One region of the Bacillus sp. FSL H8-0534 genome, then DNA from elsewhere that is predicted to be linked to it. Evidence: riboswitches for the same ligand, from Rfam matches in the RefSeq annotation. Region 1 holds a riboswitch; each other region holds the start of a gene.
The links. A riboswitch is a leader RNA that binds a small molecule or an ion and turns the genes downstream of it on or off. The one in region 1 is predicted to bind lysine.
Positions count from the first base shown of each region.

Region 2: linked by a shared signal. The riboswitch ahead of MHH71_RS11655 (amino acid permease) and the one ahead of lysA (diaminopimelate decarboxylase) in region 1 are both predicted to bind lysine.
Region 3: linked by a shared signal. The riboswitch ahead of MHH71_RS06720 (aspartate kinase) and the one ahead of lysA (diaminopimelate decarboxylase) in region 1 are both predicted to bind lysine.
Region 4: linked by a shared signal. The riboswitch ahead of MHH71_RS01100 (amino acid permease) and the one ahead of lysA (diaminopimelate decarboxylase) in region 1 are both predicted to bind lysine.

Region 1 is NZ_JBBOUC010000001.1:1,610,221-1,617,764, forward strand. Features, by position in the region: gene lysA (diaminopimelate decarboxylase) at 1-1,307, opposite strand, end outside; lysine riboswitch at 1,639-1,821, opposite strand; gene MHH71_RS08470 (DUF3888 domain-containing protein) at 1,910-2,302, opposite strand; gene MHH71_RS08475 (LTA synthase family protein) at 2,510-4,396, shown strand; gene pssA (CDP-diacylglycerol--serine O-phosphatidyltransferase) at 4,776-5,483, shown strand; gene MHH71_RS08485 (2-hydroxyacid dehydrogenase family protein) at 5,514-6,485, opposite strand; gene MHH71_RS08490 (DUF4025 domain-containing protein) at 6,636-6,800, opposite strand; gene MHH71_RS08495 (histidinol phosphate phosphatase domain-containing protein) at 6,870-7,544, opposite strand, start outside.
Region 2 is NZ_JBBOUC010000001.1:2,266,119-2,273,662, forward strand. Features, by position in the region: gene MHH71_RS11645 (ABC transporter ATP-binding protein) at 1-320, opposite strand, end outside; gene MHH71_RS11650 (NADP-dependent glyceraldehyde-3-phosphate dehydrogenase) at 1,162-2,601, shown strand; lysine riboswitch at 2,989-3,171, shown strand; gene MHH71_RS11655 (amino acid permease) at 3,323-4,747, shown strand; gene MHH71_RS11660 (ABC transporter permease) at 4,817-6,022, shown strand; gene MHH71_RS11670 (glycosyltransferase) at 6,356-7,544, opposite strand, start outside.
Region 3 is NZ_JBBOUC010000001.1:1,295,203-1,302,746, forward strand. Features, by position in the region: gene MHH71_RS06705 (YndJ family protein) at 83-1,714, opposite strand; gene MHH71_RS06710 (DUF4166 domain-containing protein) at 1,711-2,331, opposite strand; gene MHH71_RS06715 (DoxX-like family protein) at 2,336-3,244, opposite strand; lysine riboswitch at 3,445-3,631, shown strand; gene MHH71_RS06720 (aspartate kinase) at 3,862-5,091, shown strand; gene MHH71_RS06725 (response regulator transcription factor) at 5,236-5,955, shown strand; gene MHH71_RS06730 (sensor histidine kinase) at 5,952-7,043, shown strand; gene cyoE (heme o synthase) at 7,232-7,544, opposite strand, start outside.
Region 4 is NZ_JBBOUC010000001.1:187,510-195,053, reverse strand. Features, by position in the region: gene MHH71_RS01125 (DMT family transporter) at 334-1,215, opposite strand; gene MHH71_RS01120 (metallophosphoesterase family protein) at 1,538-2,275, opposite strand; gene MHH71_RS01115 (aminoglycoside phosphotransferase family protein) at 2,290-3,231, opposite strand; gene MHH71_RS01110 (VOC family protein) at 3,246-4,049, opposite strand; gene MHH71_RS01105 (sulfite exporter TauE/SafE family protein) at 4,260-5,159, shown strand; lysine riboswitch at 5,518-5,710, shown strand; gene MHH71_RS01100 (amino acid permease) at 5,823-7,286, shown strand; gene MHH71_RS01095 (GNAT family N-acetyltransferase) at 7,427-7,544, shown strand, end outside.

The DNA of each region.
Region 1 (7,544 bases):
TCTTTTATACGTATGCGATCGTTCCCAATTATATTTTCATATGTTTCACGTTCAACAACAATTTGTGATGCCCCACCTTTTGCAAATACTACAGCCGGTCTGCGAATACGATTATAATTATTAGCCATAGAATATCCATATGCTCCTGTACAAGAGATCGCTAACAAATCTGCTGTAGCAACTTGCGGCAGTTCTATATCCCAAATAAGCATATCTCCACTCTCACAACACTTTCCAGCAATTGAAACAACTTCTTCAGCCTCTTCTTTCCCTCGATTTGCTAGCATCGCCTCATAACGAGCTCCATATAAAGCTGGTCTTAAATTATCTGTCATTCCCCCATCGACTGACACATATTTACGAATGCCAGGGATATCTTTTACAGCTCCTACTGTATAAATTGTTGTTCCTGCATCCCCAACAATACTACGACCTGGTTCAATCCATATTTCAGGAAGTGGATAATTATTTCTTGTAAATTGTTCTCTCACTGCATCTGTTACAGCATGCACATATGTTTCAAGGGTAAGTGGTCTATCAGCTTCCGTATAACGAATACCAAAACCTCCACCAACATTTAACACCGTTACAACATAACCAGTCTGCTCCCTTATCTCTTCTAAAAAATTATGCAATACTTCAACCGCTCGAACAAATCCTGCTGTTTCAAAAATTTGTGACCCAATATGTGAATGAATACCTAACACATTATAATTTGATTTCTCTAGCGCTATTCGAATCGCCTGCATTGCCTGACCAGCCGAAACTCCAAAACCAAATTTCGAATCATCTTGCCCTGTTGTAATATATTCATGTGTATGCGCCTCTACTCCAGGTGTAACTCGAATTAATATATTTACAATTTTTCCATACTGCTGTGCTAAGTCATGTAATATTTCCATTTCAAAGAAATTATCTACCACAAAGCAGCCAACATCTGCTTGCAGCGCCATGACAATCTCTTCTTCGGTCTTATTATTACCATGAAAATGAATGCGTGATGCAGGAAAACCAGCTTGCAAAGCAGTATACAATTCGCCCCCAGAAACAACATCTAAAGACATATTTTCTTCACGAGCTACTCGGCACATCTCCATGCACAAGAACGCTTTACTTGCATACGCTACTTGGTAAGAGAATCCACTTTCCTGGAAAGCACGATGAAACGCGCGGCATTTTTCCCGAATAGAAGCCTCATCGTATACATAAAGTGGGGTCCCATACTGTTTAGCTAGCTGCGTTGTATCGCATCCTCCAATTTCTAAGTGTCCTTGCTCATTGATTCGGCTTGTGCCGTGTAAATACATTTGAATTCCTCCCTTATTTCCTCTAAAACTCATAACCCCAATCTTCTTCTATTCATTGCAGCGCGTTTTTAGATAAAGTGAAACTTTATTCAGTGGGAGTTTCATCCCAAATGATTATTAGCCTTCACCAATCGGGCTTTTACGGGCAGTTGATCCTCCACCTAACTTCTTTGTTTTCTCAGAATGTTAAGATATGAGATCCTACTGCCCGTTAAAGCGGGGTAAACAAAAAACGCGCGGAACAATGTTCACACGCGTTTCTTATTAGGAATAATGTATCATGAAAAAATAAACGAGTTGTTATCTTCTCAAATAAGAAACCGCATCAACATCTCCAAATAGCTCTCCATAAAATAAAATCTTATGACAGTACTACATTTATTCAATGCAGTCCCAATATATGAATGACGTGGTCACTCTTATATTTCGGCAATAGTCCCTTTCAATCTATGATCACAGATTCCACTAAATCTCCCATAGCTTACTCTTTCCTATCGCGGCCTCTACCTTTGAGAGTAGATGAGGTAAGTCTATTTAATTTTCAAACATCTTATATTGGTATTAACAATACCAAACGAATAAATTATTTGTCAAACAATTTTTCACATTGTTTTTTTACAATTTAATTTCGTATCATCTGGTAAGCGCTTTATATCTATTTTTTTCACAGTCCATTCTCCCTCATCATTATTAAACGTAATTCTTATTTTTTCGAATGGCGGAAGTACTTTCCCACCTATGGCTTCATATTTCGTCACTTCAATTACCGCTTGAAATAAATATGTACCACTATACATTTTTTTCAAACTAACAATCTTCGGGCATTCATACGGTTTTTGTTTCCCATAATGCTTCTCAATCGCTACATTTATTTGCGGAAACAAAACGGAATAAAGAGCATCTTCTAATAATGGCGCATCATATTGTGCAGCAAAAACTGTAGGGGTAGAAAAGAATAAAAAACCACTACATATGAAACAAAATAACTTTTTCATCATAACCTCCGTATCAAAATGCGATATGGTTATTGTCTCCGTTTTCTCTTTTTCTAACCAATTCTTATAAAAATTATCCACAATTCTGCTTTGTTTTCGTATAATAGTACATAAAGATATACGACTGTTCGTATATTTAAAGTGAAACTTCTATCATTAGAACTACAATCACTAGAACCGTCACTTACAGTAGGAGAGGAGTATGTTATGCTACAACATTTGTTTCCAAAATTACGATTTGCACTTGTTGCAGTCGTTTTATTATGGATAAAAACATATATAGTGTACAAGCTAGCCTTCGATATTAAAATTGATAGCTTCTTTGAAGAAATGATGCTTTTGTTTAATCCAATTGCTTCATTGCTTTTATTTTTTGGTCTAGCTTTATTAGCATCAAAGTATCGAAATCGAATTATTATTGGAATCAGCTTTTTGCTGTCATTTATTTTATTTGGAAACGCGATGTTCTACGGTTTTTATAATGACTTTGTCACATTCCCTGTTTTATTCCAAACAAATAACATGGCTGATTTAGGAACCAGTATTAAAGAACTATTTACGTACAAGACATTACTTCTATTTGCGGATGCAATTATTCTAATGTTTATTTTACGTAAGTTCCCGAAATTTTGTGATAATACGCCACTATCTCGCTCTGAAAAACAAAGCTTTTTTAGTGGTATAACAGCTCTGTTAGCATTGCAAGTTATTGTTTCTGTCGTTCATAAACCGCAGTTATTTTCACACTCTTTTGATCGTCAAACCGTTGTGAAAAATCTTGGTTTATACACATATCATCTATTTGACATTACACTTCAGTCTAAATCTTCTGCAGAGCGTGTATTTGCAAGTGGAGACGGTTTTTCTGAGATTAAAAACTACGTGAATTCAAAAAATAAACAAGCTGATAAAAGTTTATTTGGAGTTGCAAAAGGAAAAAATGTCATTTTAATTTCAATGGAATCTACACAAAATTTTGTTATCAACAAAAAAATAAATGGAAAAGAAATTACTCCATTTTTAAATCAATTTATAAAAGATAGTTATTACTTCGATAACTTTTATCATCAAACTGGACAAGGAAAAACATCCGATGCCGAATTTATTGTAGAAAATTCATTATATCCATTAGACCGTGGCTCTGTATTCTTTACACATGCAAACAATGAGTACACAGCAACTCCTGAGCAGTTAAAAAAATATGGATATTATTCCGCAGTCTTCCATTCGAATGATAAAACTTTCTGGAATCGTGATGTAATGTATCCAGCACTCGGATACGATCGTTATTTTAACCTAAATGATTATACAGGAACAGAACAAATGTCTGTTGGATGGGGACTAAAAGATAAAGAGTTCTTTGAACAATCGATCTCCAAGCTTAAATCTTTACCACAACCGTTTTATACAAAATTTATTACATTAACAAATCATTTCCCATTTCTTTTAAATCCAGAAGATCAATATATTAATGAGTATAATTCTGAGAGTGGTGTACTAAATCGTTATTTCCCAACCGTTCGCTATACAGATGAATCTCTGAAACTATTTATCAATCGATTAAAAGATGAAGGGTTATACGATAACTCAGTTATTGTTATTTACGGAGATCATTACGGTATTTCTGAAAATCATAATGCTGCTATGGCACAATTTCTCGGTAAAGAATCCATAACTCCATTTGATTCGATGCAATTGCAACGTGTACCACTTATTATTCATGTACCTGGTCAAGAAGGAAAAGTTATTTCTAAAGTATCTGGACAAATCGATATAAAACCAACATTGCTCCATTTACTTGGTGTCAAAACAAACCAATCCATTGAGTTTGGTACCGATTTATTTGCAAAAAATGAGCATCCACTTATGATTATGCGTGATGGTAGTTTCGTAACAAACGATTATGTTTATACAAAAAATATGTGCTATAAAAAAAGCACAGGTGAATCTATTGATTTAGCAATTTGCCAGCCATATATTGAAAAATCAAAAACAGAATTAAGTTATTCTGATAAACTTATCTATGGCGATTTATTACGATTTGATCCTAACAATAAATACAAAACGGGAACAATGATAACTAAATTTGAATAACCCTAAAAGCAACCTTAAATGATAACAATTTGAGGTTGCTTATTTCTTAATTAAATTTTTACCCTTTCATAAACATGATGATCTTATCTAACAAAATCTCTCCCCAACTCAAAGCTCAGTAGAATTGAACTCCCCCCACCTTCACTTCGTTTAGAGGAGGGGGTCTTCTCGGTTAAAATGATAAAAAAGTTAGACAAGGGATAAACTACTCATGAAAGCCTGCCTTAATGAACCACATCACTGAATACGATTTCACTTGATGAAATCTTTCACAAAATGGGAATTTTTTCGTACGTGGAAAGAAATTTATGTTATGATAAAACAAGTAAACTTTCATACACTAATTAAGAATTTATTACAGAAAGCAAGGGATCAGATTTTGTATAGAGCAGCAATTCCAAACTTATTTACGCTCGGAAATTTATACAGTGGATTTTTATCAATCGGCTATGCATCTTTAGGGTATTATAAACCAGCTGCTATTTTAGTACTAATCGGGATGATGTTAGATAGTCTTGATGGTCGGGTTGCTCGTTTATTGCGTGTTGATTCACAAATGGGAAAAGAACTTGATTCACTCGCAGATGTTGTAACATTCGGTGCTGCGCCTGCAGTTTTAATGTACTACACTTCCTTTTCCAATTACGGAATTATCGGACTATACATAGCAGGCCTATTCCCTCTGTTCGGAGCATATCGCTTAGCAAGATTCAATGTAACGCCTTCCTCTACTTCTATGAAATATTTCACTGGCGTTCCTATTACTGCAGCAGGAGGACTTGTTGCCTTCTTAACATTGTTTTCACATACCATTCCAAAAATTGTCCTCATTACAGTATTTGTAACGTTTGCATTTTTAATGGTAAGCCGTATTCGCATCCCAAGTTTAAAAGATGTGCCAATTCCACGATACAGTATCATTGTTACACTATTTTTAATTGGCAGTATTTATACAATGTATAAAACAAGTTTTGGCAACATTTCAGTATTTCTATTCATTGCTATTCCACTTTATATTTTGTTTATGTTATCTCAATTTATTAGGCAAAGACCTTCTCATAAAAAACGAGCAAATAAAGAAAAATAGAAAGAACCCTTCCAGTTGGAAGGGTTCTTTCTATTTTGTAACAAATTCCTTTTGGTTTACAGGTGTTAATGGTTCTTCTCCTTCTAATACAGCTAAAATGTTACGCACTGCCATTTCAGCCATAGCGTCACGAGTTTCAAATGTTGCGTTTCCAACATGCGGAGTAAGGACAATATTTTTCAGTCCCTTTAATCTCTCTGTAATTTTCGGTTCAAACTCAAATACATCAAGAGCTGCCCCTTCAATTTCATTTGTCTCTAACGCATGAGCAAGCGCTAGTTCATTCATAATTGGACCACGTGCTGCATTTATAATATATGCTGTTTTCTTCATCATTTTAAATTGTTCTTCATTAATCATATGATGAAGACTTGGATTATACGCACAATTAATCGTAATAAAGTCTGCTGTTTGTAATAGTTCTTCTAATGTTACATATGTTGCTTCTATTTCACTTTCTGTCTCATACTTACGGTTTGGACCTGTATACATCACATTCATTCCAAATGCTTTTGCACGTTTCGCAACTGCTTTTCCAATTTCACCAAGACCGATGATTCCAATTGTTTTCCCATATACTTCTCGGCCGAGGAAAAAGAGTGGTGCCCAGCCATTAAATCCCACTGTACGACATAGTGTATCTCCTTCTGGAATTCGTCTTGCAGCCGCTAAAAGAATAGCAAATGTTAACTCTGCTGTTGCTTCTGTTGAAACTTTCGGTGTATTTGTAACTACAACTCCTTTTTCTGCTGCATACTTGTAAGCAATATTATCGTAACCTGCACCATAGTTGGCAATAATTTTCAAATTTGATGCTGCATCAATCACTTCTTTTGTTACCTTTGTAGAAAGTAAACTTAACAGTGCATCTTTATCCTTAACTCGCTTTGCTAATTCTTCGGTACTGATTAACTCTTCTTTGTCATACATTTCTATTTCATGATTTTGTAATAACTGTAATCCGATTTCTGGAATATTTCCTGCTACTAATATTTTCGCCATTACTAAGCACCTCTTCTATTTAAAAATGAGAACTTCCTTACATTTTATTGTAAGAAATCTATGTCAAAAAAGCCAAGAAATTTGATTACAGTTTTGAAAATCGACACTTTTTCTCATAAGAAAAGGGGAGATGGATATCTCCCCTTTTACTTATTGTTCTTCACTAGATTGTTTTCCCAGCTTTGCATCAATCGTTCCCTCTGCTACCGTATCACTAATTTGTTCTTGTACTACAGAATCAACTTCCTCGTTCGTTTGGGAAGTATAACTTTGATTCGTCACTTTCATACTCTGTTTATTATTTTGTTTTACCATTTAAAACCCTCCTTTATCATTCTTTCTTATTTTGAGCAAAAAGAAAGGTTTTCATCACGAAATCATGTTTTACTTTGAAACAATTACCGATTCTTCTTCAAGCAGTTGCATCTTCCTCACCCGTTTTTCAAATGTAGCAACATGAGAAATACCATGATTACGTAATGTTTTCACATTTTCTTGGACATAATTTCCTAAATCATTTGGGTAATGAGCATCTGATGAAAGAGTAATTGGCACTTTATATTTTGCCAACACTTGTAAATAAAGTGGACTTGGACACATCTCTCGAACAGGATAACGATAATATAATCCAGCATTTACTTCCGTTGCTGTATTTGTTTCTATTAATGCCTTAGCAATTCTTTCGTAATGTGGAATCTGTACATTTTCATCTAATCGATAATTAAATACTTTTATATTATCAAGATGCGCTACAATATCAAACACTCTCGAACGAACGGCCTTTTCAACTGTTGTGAAAAATACATCATACAATGTACTTAGCTGATGGTTTTCGAAATATTCTTTCGTATCTGGGTTATCAAATCCCCATCCATCAATAAAATGCACAGAACCAATTACGTAATCCCAATCTCCTAATGCCAATAATTTTTGTAATTCATCTTCCCCACCCATAAAATAATCAGCTTCAATCCCTAGACGCAGTACTACTCCTCTTTTTCTCCAGCGCTCCTTTGCCTCTTGGATTGCTTTTGTAAAATCAGAAATCGATGCTACTCG
Region 2 (7,544 bases), 660 kb from region 1:
GTCGGCGTCATTTTCAACAAGTGCCCCATAAATTTTGAACGCATCGTTTTTTCAAGCACGAATGCACCGCCAAATAATTGGTGCTGCCATACGTAGGTGAGTACATACCCACCAACTGCCGCCCCAAATAAAATCCAAACATACTGTATAATCACTTCGTTTGTTAAAGAACCTACTTTTATATGATCAATTGTTAATCCAATTACTTTCGGAGGAATTACCTCTATTACATTTACAATTAGAAGCACTCCAATTGCTATGCTATACCTCTTCCAATGTTCTTTAAAAAACCATGTTAACTTTTGTAATACTGAAAACAATGAAATCTCTCCCTTCTCGATTTTGTTTCAGTCTATTTCTGTTATCCACTATCAAAAGCCCCTGCTTTTACACCGTACCAATTGTACTGTTTCACCATAACTTCTCACCTTCCATATTTTTCCACCCCGCTATTTGCGGGCAGTAAAATCCCCACCTCAAGATTCAGCAAGAAATGAGAACGATAGATAAGGGGATAACTGCCCGTAAATGCCCGATTGGTTCAACTAACCATCCGTGGGAGATAAATCCCCCTTACGGATGGAAGTTTCACTTTATCGAAACCATACAAAGTATGGAAACAACCAAAATAGAGACAAAAAAACGCATACCGCCGCTTGACGATATGCGCAAAAACGCATAAAAGCGTACGTTACGAAATACGCAACGTACGCTTTTTGAAAAAACAAAAAAGCACTATCTTTCCGTACGGGTTGCGTAATGATATGAATGTTTCCCACCATGTAATCCAACTAAGCCAGTCATATTTACCATTACAATCATTACGCGCACCCCCTTCATTTATTTTCCATTTTTAATTTTATAACTTTATCAACTTTTCTGTCAATTGTTTTTTCATTATTTTACAAAATAAACTTTTATCACCAAAAATAAAAGATGTACAATACCACCTCGATACTCGAAAAAATTATCTATCGATATTATTATAGATAATCCTATATTTCACTTACAAATAAGGTAAACCCCTTTAAGAAAGGGCATACAAAATAAAAATCACATAAGAAATCGTTTCCATAAACATTTTGTTTGAAAAATGTTCTCAAACCCCCTACAATCACCATATACTCACTCTTACAAGTTGCTATTTTAGGAGGACAAATCATGACAACTAGCAATACGTACAAATTTTATTTAGACGGTGAATGGAGAGAAAGCTCTTCTGGGCAAACAATTGATATTCCATCACCATACTTACACGAAGTAATTGGTAAAGTACAAGCAATTACTCGTGAAGAGGTTGACGAAGCAATTAAATCAGCACAACAAGCTCAAAAAGAATGGGCTGAAGCTTCTCTTCAAGATCGTGCAAAATATTTATATAAATGGGCTGATGAGCTCGTAAATATGCAAGATGAAATTGCCGATATCGTGATGAAAGAAGTCGGTAAAGGTTATAAAGATGCGAAAAAAGAAGTTGTTCGTACAGCTGATTTAATTCGTTATACTGTAGATGAAGCATTACACATGCATGGCGAAAGCATGATGGGCGATAGCTTCCCTGGTGGATCTAAATCCAAGCTTGCAATCATTCAACGTGCACCACGTGGTGTTGTTTTAGCAATCGCACCATTTAACTACCCTGTAAACTTATCTGCTGCAAAACTTGCACCAGCTCTTATTATGGGGAACGCTGTTATCTTTAAACCAGCAACACAAGGCGCAATTAGCGGTATTAAAATGGTTGAAGCTCTTCATAAAGCAGGTCTTCCAAAAGGACTTGTAAACGTAGCAACAGGACGCGGTTCTGTTATCGGCGACTACTTAGTAGAACATCCTGGCGTAAATATGGTATCGTTCACAGGTGGTACACACACAGGTGCTCACTTAGCGAAAAAAGCTGCTATGATTCCGCTTGTATTAGAACTTGGCGGTAAAGACCCTGGTATCGTACGTGAAGATGCTGACTTACAAGAAGCAGCAAAACATATCGTTAGTGGCGCATTCTCATACTCAGGTCAACGCTGTACTGCAATCAAGCGCGTGCTTGTACATGAAAATGTAGCGGACGAGCTTGTTAGCTTATTAAAAGATCAAGTGGCTGAATTAACTGTTGGTTCTCCAGAACAAGACAGTACAATCGTGCCATTAATCGACGATAAATCTGCTGATTTCGTTCAAGGATTAGTTGACGATGCAGTAGAAAAAGGCGCTACAATCGTAATTGGTAACAAACGCGAGCGCAACTTAATCTACCCAACATTAATTGACAATGTAACAGAAGATATGAAAGTTGCTTGGGAAGAGCCATTCGGCCCAATCCTTCCAATCATCCGTGTTTCTTCTGATGAACAAGCAATTGAAATTGCGAACAAATCAGATTTCGGCTTACAAGCAAGTGTCTTCACAAAAGACATTAATAAAGCATTTGCAATTGCAAACAAAATCGATACTGGTTCCGTTCAAATTAACGGACGTACAGAGCGTGGTCCTGACCACTTCCCATTCATCGGTGTGAAGGGTTCTGGTATGGGAGCACAAGGTATTCGTAAGAGCCTTGAGTCTATGACACGTGAAAAAGTAACTGTATTAAACTTAGTATAATATTTCGTGTTAGAAGCTAATCTACGGTTGTAGACTTAGCTTCTTTTTTTATTCCTAGGCTCTGTTATATGGTAATATTTCAGCACAGAAAAAAGAGCTACAATGAGCCCGCTTTCTCTTCTCTCATTAACCAATCCATCACATTCTCAAGTAAAGTTACAGAATAACTATGTTGTTTTTCTAGACTCAAGTGAGACAAAATATCAAAAATATTTGCTTCATTAGGTTAACACACAGATTAACAGAGCCTATTTCTAAAAAAATCCCTCTTCTTTTAATGACAAATTGTTCACTATAGTCTGATTATTGCTATATCCATTGACGTATAAAAATTCATTTGTTACCCTTGATTATGTTAATTTAATACATAAATCCTCATTCGTATCTCGGTGAGGTAGAGGTTGCAGTCATTAAGAGTATCATTTCAGGAGATGTAGTGGCATCGATGAATGAATGGGAAAGGAATGGTTGCCGAAGTAAGAAATGCCCACTGTGCATTCTTGCTGGGTCTGCTATTTAATAAGTGCAGAACTGTCACAAACAACTTGTTTGTGGAGAGCTATCGAGAGGTATGTCGTGGGTTTCCTATAAGATAGAAAGCACGTAGCGACAATTACACGTGCTTTTTTTGTTTTGTATGAAGCTTACCTTTCTTTCCTTTTTGGAAGACATACATATCTCCTCGCTTGACTTGGTTATACTAACTTTGGAGGTATTTTTTATGCAACAAAAAAAATGGGGTTTTTGGGTACTGACAGCATTTGTTGTCGGCAATATGGTTGGCGCTGGTATTTTCATGGTGCCTAGTACATTAGCACAAACAGCAAGCCCACTCGGTGTTACATTAGCTTGGTTAACAACAGGGTTTGGTGTTTTAATGCTAGCTCTTGTTTTCGGTAATTTGGCAATTCGTCGTCCTGACTTAACAACAGGACCACAAAGTCATGCATATGCTTTATTCTCATCACCAAAAAAGAAAAAAATGGCTGGTTTCAGCATAGTTTGGGGCTACTGGGTCGCAAACTGGGCAAGTAATGTTGCTATTATTACATCTTTTGCAGGTTATTTATCACTCTTCTTCCCGATTATGAAAGATACACGTATCTTATTTTCAATCGGCTCTTTCGATGTGGAAGTTGGAAAACTGATTACATTTTGCATCTGTTCATGCTTACTATGGGGAACACATATGATTTTAACAAACGGTGTAAACGGAGCCGGGAAATTAAACTTCCTAGCAACAACAACAAAGGTAACTGGATTCCTTCTATTTATCGTTGTTACTTTGTTTGCATTTCAAGCTTCTAAATTTGGACAATGGTACACACCAGTGATTGATAAAGAAGGCGTGTCACATGGACTACTTTCACAAGTGAATTTAGCCGCTCTTACAACACTTTGGGCATTTATCGGTATTGAATCAGCTGTTCTTTTATCAAACCGTGCGAAATCGCCAAAAACAGTAAAGCATGCAACTGTAGCTGGCTTATTACTAACAGTTGCCATTTATTTAGGAATTACCATTTTAACAATGGGTGTTCTGCACATTGATAAACTTCAAACTTCTGAACGTCCATTAGCCGATGCATTAAATGCTGCAATGGGCCACGGCGGTGGGAAATTGATGGCACTACTTGCTCTTACTTCCCTATTCGGCTCTATCTTAGGCTGGATTTTATTAAGCTCAGAAGTACCTTATCAAGCGGCGAAAGAAGGATTCTTCCCTTCCTTCTTTGCAAAAACAAACAAAAAAGGAAGTCCAATTTATTCACTAAGACTGACAAATATTATGTCGCAAGTCTTCCTTTTCTCAACGTTATCAGGGACCATTGCTGAGGCCTATACATTCGTTATTACTGTCTCAACCTTAGCTTACTTAATCCCTTATCTCGTTTCACCAATCTTCCAATTAAAACTCGTTGCAACTGGTGAAACGTATAAAAACGAACCCGGTTCAAGGATTATGGATGGTATTATCGCAGTCATTGCACTTTGCTATGCACTGTGGGTCATTAAAACTGGCTCCTCAGATATAAAAACATTCCTTCTTGGAATCGGCTTATTTGTAATTGGCTTTGCATTTTATCCATTAATGAATCGCGATAAGAAAAAAAATGAAGAAAATAAAAACGAGCAAATTGCTTAAAGCAATTTGCTCGTTTTTATTTTTGTATAAGAAAGAAACCTATATAATAGAAGACAGAGGTGAAAAAACATGTCAATCGAAACACTATGGAGCACTCGTTTCCAAAAGCATATTCAAAACGTCATCATGTACTTTGCACGCATGATTAGCGGTCTACTATACAGTTTCATCTTCGTCTCATGCGTTGGTGCGTATTATTACGCCAAGTTTCTTAAAACATCTCCTTCTAAAGGCATTTCATTAATCATCATTATATCTCTGCTTACCATCATGATAACGAGATGCCCGATTCGTACTTTTATCCAGAAGCCTGACGCTGTCTATTTACTGGCACTCGAAGAGAAATTAACATCTTATTTCAAACAGTCTCTTCTATACAATTATGTCATTCAACTTTTTCCATTGCTATTTACGTTTCTAATCATTACACCGCTAGCAATGCAAACATTACAGACAACCGTTCCATTCTTATGTACGATCTTTTTCATTTTAATGTTAATAAAAGGTTGGAACCTATATATCAATTGGATATGGCGTGATCAATATAACAGCCAAATCTGGTTTATTATTCGCTTCACTTGTAATGCACTTATTCTTTATATGCTCTTTCAGTCCGTATCAGTTGTTCTATTAGGTGCAATGCTATTACTTCTTGTCTTCCTACTTGTTTATACAACAAAACAACCAACAAAACAAATTGGATGGGAATATATAATTGAGCAAGAAGAAAAAATGGACATGCACTTTTACCAATTTGCAAACTTTTTCACAGAAGTTCCACAGCTAAAAAAACAAGTAAAACAAAGAAAATGGCTAACAAGTTGGCTAGAACCTATATTACATAAAAAACAATCTACTTTTTTATATTTGAACACTTTATCATTCTTACGTGCGAATGATTATTTTGGTATATATATTCGTTTAACTATTATCGGTTCTTTTATTTTATATTTCGTACCGAATGTATTTGCAAAAGGCGCTATTACTTGTTGTCTCTTATATATGACCTCTATGCAGCTTCGTACTTTATGGAAATATTTTTCGGGAAATAATATTGTAGCATTATATCCTATCTCACACGACACACGAATAAATCAATTTCTCATTCTTGTATTTTCATTAGCAATCGTTCAGCTAGCGTTATTTTCCATTATTTTATTTGCTGCACTACAGGATTTTTTGCCTGTTCTTTCAACTGTTATAGTCAGCATATTTTTCATCAAATTTATTATCTTACCAAAAACAAAAAAACGAATTTCTTCTTCGGGAATTTAAATGAATGATTGTGTATTCTAAAAGAAAAAACAGAAAGTTTAGCTAAAGAAGCTACACTTTCTGTTTTTATATTCTCAACAATCAAATAGATTAGGGAAAATAAAATGAGTAAATTAAAGAATTCATCTGTATCCTCTTTTCTATTTTTTCTTCTTATCTATATCTTTTTGTAAGTGTACAAAATGGCATATTACCTTAGGATCATTCAAGAAAGCATATTTTCCCTTTCTCTCTTTTTCTACCACTTGCATTTTTCGTTCCACATCATTCATAACTATTGTTATTCAAAATAAGAAGCTACTAGTAAAAAAAGAGAGCAGATTATCTGCTCTCTTATGATGCCTCATTATGTTCAGAGGAGTGCTTAACACTTCCCATTCTCTTCAATTTATTCCATCCTACCGCAACCCCACGAATAGATGAAAATACAGATTTAATTACAACATAAGTCATAAATTGACGATAAATAAAGCGTTGTAAAATTAACCATGCTAATGGTTTAGGATTCTCTTTCTCTAATTTAAATGCAAAAAGAGAAGCGAGAAGATCCATTAGAAAGAATACAAGATAAAATCCCAAAACTTTTAGCGGATTGCTACCAAATAGCCCTATAATCATTAATATATCTGCTAAAGGAGCAATGAACTGCAGGACATATTGGAACAACCACATATTAGGTAATGCAACAAACCCTAATGTTTTATGCTTTGGATTAAACAATGCCTTTCGATGCTTCCAAAGACATTGGAGTGTACCATACGACCAACGATATCGCTGTTTAATGAGACTTTTCACATCTTCAGGCGACTCCGTATAAGCATATGCTTTTTCTTCATATACAATTCGATGCCCTTGACGTAAAAATGTTATAGTAAGATCCGTATCTTCTGCAAGTGTATCTTCGCTTAAATATCCAGATTCAACTACATTCTTTTTACGCCATGCTCCAATAGCTCCAGGAACTACCGTGATACAATTCAACTCATCAAAAGCTCTGCGTTCTAAATTAAATCCTGTAATGTATTCAACATGTTGCCAAGTAGTTAACAAATTCCGTCTATTTCCCACTTTGACATTGCCTGAAACTGCTGCTACATTATGATCTTCAAAGTGTCTAATCATTAGAGAAATAGCGTCTTGCGCAATAATAGTATCCGCATCTAAAGTGACAATAATTTCTCCTCGTGATTTTTGAAATCCTAAATTCATTGCGGATGATTTCCCACCATTTTCTTTCTGAATTAAACAAACTTTAGGATGTTTATGGAATGCTTCTTGAATTACTTTTGACGTACCATCTTTCGATCCGTCATCAACAACAATAACTTCAAACTCTCTATAATCACTATCCAAAATTGAGCGAATCGTCTTGGTTATAACCTTCTCTTCATTATATGCTGCTATCACAACACTAACGAAAGGTTGATAAGACGAATTAGTAAATAAACGAGATCTTGTTTTCCTTTTTTGCTTGAATGCAAAATAAATTAAAAATAGGAATCGGAAAATACCTAATCCAATA
Region 3 (7,544 bases), 320 kb from region 1:
TTCCTTCTTTTTCCTTTTATTATAACATTTATTTTTTCTTTCTTTTCTAATAATTTAGTTTTTAGATATATCAAAAAAAATTTCAACGACATCTCCCTTCCGTTCTCTCAATCTCATAATCAATCTCTAAAAACCTCACACCAAACACCCACATTTGATGGTGCGCTGTCAAAATCTGATCAGTTTTTTCTTTTATCGTAAAAGTCTCAGCTAACGGTAATCGAATCGTAAAGAAAGGGGTATGTAAATAAATCCCTTCGTCTCCTTTTGTACTCTCTCTTAACTGACTAGTAATGATAAGATCTTTGTTATCATTACGTAATTTTAAAATACCCGTCATATTAGAAAATGGTAGCGGCAAAGCAATATTCATATATGTATCTCCTCTATATGTATGCTGTGAATAAAGAGCTACAAAGATCGTTTCATCCTGCTCATTTTTTCGAATCCATGCCCTCACATCTTCTCTACCATCTCGTTCACCTTTTACCGCAATGATATTACCATACATAGCTTCCCATCTATTTCCCATTCCTAAATGAATTTGCTGTATATGTCTACTTATTTTTTCATAGAGAAAGGCAAAGGGCCGAAACCAACGAGACCACTTAATGTTTGCTTTTAATTGATAATTTTTCGTATGCTCATAAAAATCAATGATAAGTGGAGATACTTTTCTTTCATCAAACCCCATACTATGAAAATCACTCATTTGCTCTACAAGACCTGTATACTCTTTCTTCTTTATGAAATCCTGTTGCAAGAAAAGCGTTTCCCCCACTTTCATCTTCCCTTTGATACGACTCATCGGTTTTCCATAATGAATGTAAGCTGGCACATTCTTTTCAATCATCCAGCCAATAAAAGCAGGCAATGTTACACCAATTCCATTCACAACACCATGAATCCAAACCATTTGCGTAATTGTGATCGTCATAACTTGCTTAAAGTTCCCATATGAGTATACTAACGAAAATAAAATCGTTATCATAAGTGTACTCGATGAAATGATAAGAAGGATTTTTGCAATTATCGAAGTGAATTTTGTTTTCCATACATAAACACCATAAGCATAAAGTGAGATGAGATAAATTAATACCGCGAAGAACTCGAATGTTCTTGAATAAGTAATACCAATCGCTACTGTCATCGGTGAAATAACAATAATAACCGTGATAAATTTATATAGTTTACTTTTCTTTTGTTGCTTTCTCCCAAGTAAACCTACAGATAAGGGTAGTAAAAAGGCTGAATAATGAAAGTGAGCTGCTGTAAGCAAAACAATATCTGAACTAAACTGCATAATGGATATATTTGCTACAGAGGCAAAGAACCAAAAACCACCTAAAAACAAATAAATAAATCCGCTATCAATTGCCATCTCTTCTAACGGCTTCCATCCTCTTTCTAGTAACCTACTTACGCCGAATAATGCAATAATGCCTGTATATATAAACCAAATCACTGCAAATAAAAAATAATCTGTTATGAAGGCAAGCATCGCACTGATTGCAGCAACCGGATAAAGTAACAATACAAGTTTATAAAATAAAACCTGTGATCCATCTCTTTTTTCCTTATCAACAATGCATAATGACATTGGTATAAATAAAAAAACAGATAACACTATGATACATTCAACGGGATTTAATTTCGGCCATTCCAATATAATAAAAACCATATAACAAATAAGGCCAAGAATTATATTTTTCATCTAGTCTGATCCCTTTCTACAAACGTTCCCTTATATGAGAAAAGCGGGCCAAATAATGGATTTCGCACTTGAACATGAATTTTGTAACAGTTTAATACATCATCATAGCTCTCTATAACTTTCGCCTCTCCATATAAAAATTTGGGTAGTGGTATTTTCTTCCCAAGTATGTAAAACCATTGTTTTTTTGATGAGATATGCATTGCTCCTTCTTCATCAACATAAAAGGCAAGTGTTGATACGAGCAAATACGGTTCACCAAAGTAATCAATAATTTCATTCTGTTTTGTATTCAGGTACATAACGGCATTGAAATAACGTTTTTTGTTATCAAATCGAAACATCCGATTCCACCTTACAAAAACATTTCCTTTCGCATCCTCTTCAGCAATATTATGTATTGTAAACGGTACTTCTTTTCCTCTTTCTGAAAAGAACATGCGAAACTTAGATGCAACTCTTAAAAGCATTTTGACAAGAAACGATCCTTCATCAATTTCATCCATTTTCCCTTCACCTATAAAACTATTGTTTTCCGTAATTGCATAACGTTTTTGTAATTTCGGGTGTAGCTGCTGATAAGATTCTCCTAATAATACTTCATAGATGCTAGCCACGCATTTACCCCCTTCTTTTTCTCTTACAATTTTTCGCTCTTGGTAAATCACTACTGTTCATATACCCAATAATTGATAATCCAATTAATATAAAATTTAAGGCAATGGGGTTAAATGGTTGGATAAAACTCAAAATATTTGTGAATCCTGCTACTATGGTTAGACCAATTAAAATAATAATGTGCAGCAGCAATAACTTCTGTTTTTGAAACGGCAACAACCATATGATCCCGAATCCTATTTCTAAAAAACCAATTATTTTAAGCGAAAGAATGCTATTTTCGTTTGAACCAATAAGTACAGAAAGCATCTGTACCTCTTCTGGGTGATTAAATAATACTTTTGGCATAAGCCCTTGATACATCCATACAAAAGAAAGTAAAAAACAAATAAGCCAATACGTAATCGATTTTCTTATTAACAAGCGAGGATGCAACCCTTTTTCTAACCATAATTTTAAAGCATCAAAGCTCCATGCTGTCGCCCATCCTAATAGCGGCCGAAATACATATGAATCTATAATCCTCCCTACACCACCAAATCTCGTCTCATAATCATACTGCGTTTCAAAGCAAATCATTTCTCCATTCGGTGTATATTTCCAATAGCCTCTTCCTATTTGTATCAATGAAAGTCTATTGTCTGTCCAAAATTTTAGCGAAGATATTCTTTCTCCTGTTTCCTTTTGGAATTCCCCTACCGATTCCCCTTCACCAACTATTTCAAGCCCAAAACCGATTTTTGTTTTGTATAAAAAACGTTGTGGTTCATCATCTTGTTTCTCTAAATATGATATTTCAGTAAAGCGAGCATCCCACTCTGTATGTAACATCGGATCTTGCGTATACTTCCATAATTCATCCATTGATGTTACCATTTCTGTTTGAACATAAATCGGTTTCTGCCTCTTCATCCTCTCTCCCTCCACTCCCTCTATATCACTAATGTATACGTAAAATTCGATTCTATCTATATTTTTCAAATAATTCTTTCATTACACAAAGAGACTTAATTTTCAAAATATTAACAAAGCACTTGATTTCCTAAAATATTTTAATTATTATAAAACAAATGTTACCAAACAACTTTATAAACCAAACACTCTCGCCCAAAACGTGAGATAGAGGTTGCAACGCTTATAAGTATTCTAAAGGAGACACAGAGATGTCGATGAATTTAGAAAAAAGGAAGTGTTGCCGAAATTAATAAATTTCTCTGCATTTATTAATTGGGGCTGTTTTCGAATAGAAACAGAACTGTCATATGTACAGACGTGTATATATGAAGAGCTATCTACAAAAAAGAGGTATCATGCTTTATATGATATTCTTTTTTGGCGGTTTTTTTATTAGCTCCTTTTTCTGTTTCCCTTTTCCTGTAACAGCACCATCCTCCCCTATTTGAGATGGTGTTTTTTTGTTTTTCTTTCCGGTAACTACAGGAATATTTAGGGACTTATACATCTCTCTTATATGTTTTTTACACCTTTCCTGATTAATTAATAAAAATGGATGAAAGAAGGAATTTGTAATGGAAACGATTGTTCAAAAATTCGGTGGTACTTCTGTCGGAAGTATTCAGCGCATTCAACATGTAGCAAATTTAATTATTGAAGAATATGAACGAGGGAACGGTGTTGTTACAGTTGTATCTGCAATGGGAAAAAGCACAGATGAGCTTGTCGCACTTGCTACTGCTATTACCGAAAATCCGAGTAAACGTGAAATGGACATGCTTTTAACAACTGGCGAACAAGTTACCATTTCTTTATTAACAATGGCGCTGCAAGCAAAAGGATACGACGCTATTTCACTAACTGGGTGGCAAGCTGGTATTACGACTGAATCTGTACATGGAAGTGCAAGAATCTCTGATATTAATACTGAACGTATTCAATCCCTTTTACAAGAAGGAACAATTGTAATCGTTGCTGGCTTCCAAGGACTAAGTAAAGAGAACGAAATTACCACACTAGGCCGCGGTGGTTCTGATACAACTGCTGTTGCATTAGCAGCTGCGCTGAAAGCGAAAAAATGTGATATTTACACAGACGTAACAGGTGTATACACGACTGATCCACGCGTTGTAAAAGACGCATATAAATTAGATGAAATTTCTTATGATGAAATGTTAGAGCTCGCAAATCTTGGTGCTGGTGTACTGCATCCACGTGCTGTTGAATTCGCGAAAAATCATAACGTAGTTTTAGAAGTTCGTTCAAGTATGGAACAAGAAAACGGAACAATTGTAAGGGGAGAATGTAACATGGAACAACAATCAATCGTAAAAGGTATTGCATTTGAAGATAATATTACACGCGTAACAATTAAAGGATTAGAACAAGGAGCACTTTCAACTGTTTTCTCTACGTTGGCTACCGCTCACATTAATGTTGATATTATTATTCAAAGTATTACAAATGAAGGTACTGTACATCTATCCTTCTCTATTCATTCGGGTGACTTAAGAGAAACATTAGAAGTATTAGAACAAAATCAAGAAGCACTTCACTATAGATCTGTAGAATATGAAAATCATCTAGCAAAAGTATCAATTGTTGGATCCGGCATGGTATCCAATCCAGGTGTTGCCGCTGACATGTTCTCTACATTAAAAGACGAAAATATTCATATTAAAATGGTAAGTACATCTGAAATTAAAGTATCTGTTGTCATTGATCGCCTACATTTAGTAGATGGTGTAGAAGCTCTTCATCAATCTTTTATGGCAAAAATTGAACCGATGGTACAAATGAATTAATTTCATTTTCAAAAATAACAACAAGGAATATTTCTTTGTTGTTATTTTTTTATCTAGCAAAATAGTATTATGTTACACTATTACATGTGAAATATTTTCCAAATCATTTTAATGAGACAAAAAACATGTAAAGGCGGATACATAATGAGAACAGAAAATATTCTTTTAGTAGATGACGAGCAAGGTATACTAGATATGTTGGTACTAACCTTAAAGAAAGAAAATTTTATTCATGTAACAACCGCTCTAAACGGAAGTGAGACGTTAAACTTAGTTAAAAATCATCCATTCGATATTATCTTACTCGATGTTATGCTACCAGATATAGACGGCTTCGAATTATGTAGACAAATACGAAACTATACAAATACCCCTATTCTATTTGTGACAGCGCGCTCTAGTGACTTAGATAAATTAACAGGCCTCGGAATTGGTGGGGATGATTACATAACAAAACCATTTAATCCTTTAGAAGTAGCTGCTCGAATTAACGTACAATTACGCGGACAAAGTATGCTGCTAAATAACCGCCAAGCAGAACATTCAAACTTACATTTTGAATCCTTTTCTCTATATCCAAGCGAGGGACTGATAACAGTAAACGGAAAATCTGTACATTGCACTGCTAAAGAACTAGAATTACTTACTTTCTTATGCACACATCCAAATCGGATTTTTACAGCTGAGCAATTATATGAACAAGTGTGGGGACTTACTTCTATGGGTGATGATAAAACAGTAGTCATGCATATTTCTAAATTACGTAAAAAAATAGAAGAAGATCCTAAATCCCCTACATACATTGTTAATTTGAGAGGAATTGGCTATAAATTTATCCCGCATACTAAGGAGCAACAAAAATGAAAATTGGTTTCCGACTAGGCTTTCATTTTATTCGTAGTTTATTTATCGGTACTTTTTTTATGGGGATTTTCATGGCCATCTTCATGGAAGGCATACTACCTCTTATCGGAATAAGCAAAGAGAACAAAGACACGGAAGCTCTTATCGTTTTTTGCCTCTTTGTATGTACTCTTATTTTAGGCGCTATTTTATATGGATGGCATATCGGGAAACCTTTATTTCGAATAATTTCATGGATTAACCATCTAGCAGAAGGCTCTTATGTAACCCCAGAAAGTACGAAACAAATGTACAATAAAAAAACAGGAAAATTAAAAGGCCCTTATCGCTTATATAAAGACGTCTTTCTAAATATAGAACATTTAACAAATAGATTACGAGAAATAGAGAATGAACGAGAACAACTTGAGAAAATGAAACGCGAATGGATGGCAGGAATCTCTCATGATTTAAAGACACCTCTCACTTATATTACAGGATACAGTGCACTTATGTTATCACCCGACCATGAATGGAGTGAGGAAGAAAAAGAGAAGTTTCTGCAAGAGATTCAACAAAAAGGGGACCATATGAAGGAGTTAATTGAAGACTTAAACCTCTCGTTCCGCCTTCATGATTCACAAATCCCGCTAAAAAAAGAAGAAATAAATATCATTGAATTTACAAGAAGAATGATAGCTGATATGACAAATGATCCACGATCTGAACACTATCATTTTAGCTTTCACGCAGACAAAACGAACATTATTATTCCTATTGATACAAAATTACTACATCGCTCTTTGCAAAATTTATTTATGAACGCCGTTTTACATAACCCTGTAGAAACAAAGATCCATACCTCGATTCTATTAGAGGACACTGTACATATTATAATAGAAGATACTGGCGTCGGTATGGATGAAATGACAGTTCAAAATCTATTTAAACAGTACTACCGAGGTACAACTACAAACGTTTCAAATGAAGGAACTGGTTTAGGAATGGCTATCGCCCAAAAAATTATAACGGCACATGGTGGAACCATTCAAGTAGACAGTGAAATAGAAAAAGGAACAACGATTCATATTACCCTTCCAACTCTATAGTACTTATTATCGACAAAAATATAGTTTTATTAAAGTGACGATTACTTTCGTTCAATTTAGTAGAACAAACGTAAGTAAAATTTATTCACACGCTAAAAAACCAATCTCTCATTCTAATACACGAGAAATTGGTTTTTTTATTCTTTACAAATTAAATCGTTCTAAAACTTTTCATTCGTTACCTATATTCATCTTCCAAAAAAGACACCTATAAGGGAATAGATAATGATCGTTGAAAATAAAATCGTCATATGGAAAAGAGAAAAAATAAACAATGATTTTGCCCATTTCTCTGAATCCATCTTTTTATAACCATAAATGCTTAAAACAAGCCATAAAGTACTTAAAAGAAGCGCTACTAGCATAAGACCAATGCTTAAAGATCCTAAAAGAACACTTATTCCAATTAAAACAATTAAATAGATATTCGTTTGTATATATGTTCTTTTAACACCTTTGACTACTGGAAGCATCGGAACCTTTGCAGCCTTATACTCATCA
Region 4 (7,544 bases), 1.4 Mb from region 1:
TGAAACTATAACAAATAACTGTGGACTGAAAAGGTGCTTTCTAGACGTGAAAACACCTTTTTGTTACTATAATCAAATGTGATTTACTTAAAGTTTTTATTTTTAGAAATTCATAAGCGCATTTTTTTCAAAAATAGTCCACCTCAGTTAGATATTTACAAAACATTAAGAAATTTTATCGTTGATTTTTATTACTATAAAAATTATACCATATTTGCTACAAACACTAACTATTAGCATAAAACTACTTATCAAAAGTAAATCTGATTTATATGAGCTAAAATGATATAAATGAATATTCTCAACTTGAACGTATTATAAAAAACATCTATCCTATATTTTTTTATAATTTGTTTTTAATAAACTCTTAAAATCTAGTTCAGCGATTACTACACTTAATAATATAAGAGTTGCACCTAAATAACCTTTAGCTGTGAGAGTTTCACCTGTGAAAACGAAAGCAAAACCCGCTGAAAAAACAGGTTCTAATGAAAAAATAAGACCTGTATGTGTAGGACTCGTATATTGCTGTGCAATGATTTGAACAATGAAAGCCATTGCTGTACAAAATACGCTTAATACTAAGATTGAAAACCATGATTCAACAGTACTAGGAAGTTTAGGATTTTCCATAAACATTGAGAAAATACTACTAAATAGACCGACAAAACCAAGTTGTAAAACTCCAAGGCTAATTGAATTAACCTGCTTCGTTATTGTTCCAGTAATAATGATATGGACTGCATAAAATAGCGCACATAAAATACATAATATATCGCCATAACCTATTTTTAATTGGCTATTTAACGTTAATAACCCTATCCCTACTATTGTTAAAACAACTCCCAATATAACTTTTTTTTCAGGTCTTTGTTTTAAAAAAATAGATGATAATACTGGAATAAATATCACTGTAAGACTCATTAAAAAACCAGCATTAGAAACCGATGTATACTTTGTACCAAAAGTCGCAAAAATATAAACTATAAACAAGATAACAGCTAATATAAAAGCATATTTAATAGTTCTAAAATCAATTTTGATTAAATGCTTATAAAACACTATACCTGACAAAAGAAAAGCAATAATAAAACGTAATGAGATTAAATTATATTCTTGCATGTAATTGAGGCCAACTTTTGTAAGTAAGATGGATGCCCCCCAAAAAAATGTAACCAATAGTAACATTAAATCCGCCTTTAATTGTATTTTCATCTCTATTCCCTCGTTAGTTTTTAACTTTTAGCATATTTCATCATTTATTAAGGTTACTATACACCTTTTGAATACAGACATGAGCTGCCAACCTAAGGATTTTTAACCATGCCTATTTGGAGAAAAATCATTGTATCTAATGATTTCGCTATTTCTAATTCTCTCTATTTAGAAGTTATAATTACTTTCCCAATCATTTATCTAACTTTTTATTTTAAATATTCGAAATAATCATTTTAGAATATTCCCTCCCCTATAGTTAATATTTTTAAGTATTTATACAGAACTGTATGTTGATTTATCGAATATATTTTGTCTAATTCTACTTTAATCCCCGATACTTAGCTGTCGTCAATTCTTGTATGTACGCATCAATCTCAGGCATTTCTTCTTCTCTAGCCAATCGGATCGCAAGCTCTATATCATAAGGAACTCTTACAAGTTGAATTGAGAAACTTGCTGCCTCTTTTTGGCCATATACGCCTTCAAAAATCAAATAAGAGGCTTGCGTAATCTCAAGTGGGTTACCCACACTTCCTGCATTACACAAAGTTTTCCCACGAAAATTTTGCACATAAGCTTGATGAATATCTCCGTAGCAAACGACATCCGGTTTCCTTTCACCTTCAATGTTTTCTGTAAGATTACTATTTTCAAATAAACTAACACGTTGTTCCATTGGAGCTCCGGGCTGAACTCTTTCATATAGGCTTCTAGGTGATGCATGGAACATTCTAATTAGTTTCCCACTCATTATAAATTCAATTGAAAATGGTAATTCCCTTAAATAATTCCGCTGCTGTTCTGATAATTGTTTTTGATGCCATTGTAATGTTTCGAAATCACTAGGCTTTGTAATAAAATCATCCCAATTTCCCATTACAACATGCTCACATTCTTTCCGAATAATCTCAATTGCTTCACTAGAATGTGGTCCTTTCCCTACTAGATCACCTAAGCACACAATACGTTCTATCCCTTTTAGTTTGATGTCTTTAAGAACTGCTTCTAAAGCAGGAATATTACCATGAATATCTGAAATAACCGCTATTTTATCCAAATCAACACCCCCAACTATTCTATATTTATTATATCTTTATTAAAAGATTTATACCAATTTGGAATATAAGAAGTAAAATCATTCTGATCGTCTACAATCCGCTTCAACCTCCCCTTCATTCCATCTAATAAATTTGGTGTTACTTTATGTGCCCAAACAATATCTGCTGGAAAAATCATCGCTGCATACAGTGAATATAGTTTCCAAAAATGAAGTGACGGCTCCCCATCACAATACCCATGGACTTGTCCAACAGCAAATGGTTCACTTATATCAATTGTAAACAAGGCCGTTTTATAAAAATCATGAATGGGATCCCCAAAATCAAACCTCGCAAAATCGATTACTGAACGAAATTCATTATGATGAATCATAATATTTGCTGGGTGAAAATCATCATGCAGAAACACAGTAGGACGATTTCGCAATAAATTCTTATGATTTTCTACAAAGGTTAACACCGATTGCAAGTCAATAAAATCCACCTCGTATTCCACTAATAATTGCAAATATCTCTCGTATTTATTCCATCGAGCTGTTTCCCAAGATTCTTCTACATTCTTTTTCTTCACTGTATGAATTGTCTTTAAGACTTCTCCTGCCCTTTTTCCAGCCAAATATTGCTCTTTCTCAGTCAACTTTCCAAGTATATCTTCACCATCTTCTCCGTTAACCCATTCAAATACTTGTACACATTGATTTAATCTAACAAGCCTTATAAAATGAACTGGTTTTGGTATTGGTATACCTAATGATTCAAAATGACGCGTATATTCATATTCTTCGCGCTTACGTTCACTAGTTGACATATCACACACTTTAATAAAATAGCGTTCATCATTTTCTAATTCAATTTTATATTTTTTATCAAATGAAAAACCTTTTGGAATCAAAGTACATTTTACTATACGAGGACAATCCAATTGTTGTTCTAACTCCCTTAGCACCTCTTCCACATAGACCACTCCAATTAATATATGTATACATTCCCTAAAATTTGTTGTTTTTTCTTCTGTGTATTTGCTCCTTGAAGTTCAGCAGCAAAAGGAAGTTCTCCATATTTTAACAAACATTCTTGCACGAACCCTTCACCAATAGGTTCACAAAACTGCACATTTACATTTTCAAGCAATACACTTTGACAAAGCGCATTCCATTCTTGATGAATTTCAGGTAAAGTCACTTGTACTTCGAGTATCTCTTTCCATCTTTCTACTGTTGCACGTGCATTTTTCACAGCATAATATATTGTCTGAATTTCTTTTACCTCGTTGCTATGCGGGACAATGACGCCCACTTCTTGTAAATCGAATCTCCTACTCTCATCAGATTCTTCCCACTGTATAAAGAAAGGTAATTTCGGTCCACTATCTTCCTGTTCCACAAATAACATTTTCCATTCGATAAGATGACCGTCATTTCTCATTCGTTTTCCTTCAAACGGCCCTTTAACTTGTAACCCTTTTTCCATGAACCTTACCGCAAGTTCTTCAATATGATCTGTACGAAGAGCAATTTGCAGCATTCCTTCTCTATCTCGTAATTTCTCTACAGTTTCCTGAACAAGTGGATTATCCGCTTGTTTCGCTGTATCTTCATGTTGCACTGCTAAAAATTCAATATAAGATAAGTCAAAATAACATAAACTATTCCATGTCCCCCAGTTTGTATGTTCTCCGCCCTGTACCGTATGAAATCCAAGCTCCTCCATTCGCTTTTCTGCTTCCTTTGGTGTGCACCTAACGGTATGAACGAGATGATCAAATGCTAACATAATTTTCCCCTCCCTTTATTTACATCCTTTTATTATATAACTGTTCTGTTATTTCAATCAATTTAAAAAACTTTTAAAACCCAGTTGCTTTATGAGATTAATATGCATTATAATAATAAAAAATTAACGTTAAGCTGATTGGAAAAACCAAAGGCTCTTTTCTCACTCGAGAAAAGAGCCTTTTTGTTTATTATTACAGGGGGATTTTATATGCAAAAATTAATTGTCTTTGCTATTATTGGTTTTTTTGCTCAACTGATTGATGGGGCACTTGGAATGGCTTACGGAGTAACGTCTTCCTCATTATTATTAATGTTTGGCATTGCACCTGCTGTCGCTTCCGCATCCGTTCATTTAGCTGAAGTTGTTACCACTGCAGCTTCTGGCGTATCTCATATTCGATTTGGAAACGTTGATAAATACACTGTTTCCAGACTAACATTACCAGGTGCAATTGGTGCTTTTGTTGGTGCTTGTTTTTTAAGCAATTTACCGGGTGATTTAATTAAACCGTACATTTCTATCTTTTTATTTACTTTAGGTGTCTATATTTTATTACGATTTATTATTCAAAAACAAATTGTCCAATCAAATAAACGTATGTCTGGTAAGCAACTTATACCACTCGGATTGTTTGCGGGATTTGTTGATTCAACTGGTGGAGGTGGCTGGGGACCTATCACTACACCCGTACTTCTCGCACGTGGAAATGAAGCAAGAAAAGTCATTGGTTCCGTTGATACGAGTGAGTTTCCTGTCTCATTAGCTGCAACTATTGGATTTTTCATTTCATTAGGCTGGGAACAAGTAAGCTGGTTTTGGGTATTTGCTCTTATGCTCGGCGGCATTATCGCCGCTCCAATCGCTGCATGGTTAGTACGAATTGTACCTTCACATTTACTTGGGGTACTCGTTGGTGGACTGATTATTTTTACAAATATCCGGACACTGCTTACATCATTTAAAGTGGATCCAACAATTATTAACCTTTCCTATATTGCAGCGGGTCTTGTCGTTATCATTGCACTTTTCATTTCGGTTAGAAATCACTCCCAGCTTACAAAACAAAACGTTGGATATACGACTGGACAAAAACGAGTTTTGCCTTAAAACAGAAATAATTATAAAGTGGTGTGAAATACTACGGTAAGCAAATGATAAGTTTGCTTACCTTTTTTAATCTCTTTAGCACTCTTTATTTTGCTTATAATCAATGTCGAATTTATTTTTCTGAATTTTCTTTTAATTTTAGAGGATTTTCCATATCTTTTTGCGAAACATTTGTATAACAATTTTTTCTTCATTTTTTTACATATCACGTAGGTTCGGGTGGAATTTTGAAACGTTTCCTATACAATAACCGATTTTTTTTGATATTTTCCTACAAAAATCCCTTGCAATATTTTCAGAAACTAATTACAATTGCCATATATTAAAAATCACAGCAATAAATAAATCCTCATCAATCCGATGAGGTAGAGGTTGCGGCTTTTATTAGTAGAACGGATTAGACACAGAGAATGTCAATGACTCCGTTTGAAAGGAAATGCTGCCGAAGTTTGTATTTCTTCTCTGGAAGTACGAGCTGGGGCTGTCTCCAAACAGGAACAGAACTGTCACGTTTACAAAGTACCGTGTAAACGTGGGGTGCTATCTTAACGGAAGGGTATGATGGGGTGGTTATTTGTGAAACGTTCCGCCAAATTCCTTTGGCGGTTTTTTGTATTTTTCTCCCCGTTCCTTCCTAATCTTACAAGAAAAGGAGTGTTGAACATGAATAGCGCAACGAATCAAGCTACCTCTACAAAACAATCTACACAAGGACAAGGTGAATTAAGACGCGGGTTAAAATCTCGTCACCTTACGATGATTTCTCTCGGCGGTACAATCGGTACCGGACTATTTCTTGCAAGTGGTGGTGTCATTCACACAGCAGGGCCTGGCGGAGCTCTCATCGCATATGCGGCAATCGGAATTATGGTTTACTTCTTAATGACAAGTTTAGCTGAATTAGCAGCTTACATGCCTGTCACTGGATCTTTTAGCACATACGCGACAAAATTTGTCGATCCATCACTTGGATTTGCACTCGGCTGGAATTATTGGTATAACTGGGCAATTACCATTGCCGCTGAACTTGCAGCCGTAACATTAATTATGAAGTTTTGGTTCCCAAATACACCTTCCCTTATTTGGAGTGGCCTTTGTTTAGTCATTATGTTTCTTTTAAATTACTTATCTGTTAAAGGGTTTGGTGAAGCGGAATATTGGTTCGCACTTATTAAAGTAGCTACTGTTATTATCTTTTTAATCGTTGGATTTATGATGATTTTTGGTATTATGGGTGGCGAACCTGTTGGATTTAAAAACTTTACTGTTGCAGATGCACCATTTAACGGTGGTATTATGGCAATTATCGGTGTATTTATGGCTGCTGGTTTTTCATTCCAAGGAACTGAATTATTAGGTGTAGCTGCTGGTGAAACTGCCGATCCAGAGCGTAGCATTCCAAAAGCAATTCGCTCAATCTTTTGGCGTATTCTATTATTCTACATCTTTGCAATACTTGTTATCGGTTTATTAATTCCGTATACAACTGAAAGTCTTGCAGCTAGCGATGTAACAGTAAGTCCATTTACACTTGTATTTGAAAAAGCAGGAGTTGCATTTGCCGCTTCTGTTATGAACGCAGTTATTTTAACTGCAGTTTTATCTGCTGGTAACTCAGGTATGTACGCATCAGCTCGTATGCTTTGGGATTTAGCAAGACAAGGAAAAGCACCGAAATTTTTAGGTAAATTAAATAGCCGCGGCGTACCTGTTAACGCGTTAATCGCAACTTCAGTAGTTGGCTGTGCCGCTTTCCTAGCTTCCTTATTCGGCGACGGTGTTGTATATATTTGGTTATTAAATGCATCTGGAATGTCTGGATTTATTGCATGGGTCGGAATTGCTATTAGTCATTATCGTTTCCGAAAAGCATATATTGCACAAGGAAAAGATTTAAATGATTTACCGTATAAAGCAAAATGGTTCCCATTTGGTCCAATCTTCGCATTTGCACTTTGTGTCATTGTCATTTTAGGACAAAATTACGGAGCATTTATAGGCGAGTCTATCGATTGGAATGGTGTACTTGTTTCCTATATCGGCTTACCTCTCTTCCTTGCGATGTGGTTAGGATATAAATTTACAAAGAAAACAAAAGTAATTCCTCTTGATAAATGTGAACTTTAAGTGATAAAAGGCCAGCAAACATCAATCATGTTTGCTGGCCTTTTTTATTGGAATGAATCCTTCACATTCAAAGGATATGTTTTCTTTATGTCGAATGGTTTACTGCATAGAGGAATTATTAAAAAAAGGGTGGGATTAAAATGAACGTCGCGTTAGAAATTGTCTCCACTGAACAACTTAAAATATTAAAGAATTTTTATGCTCTATATTTACATGATTTATCCGAATTCTCCCCTACCCTTCATCCAAATGAAAATG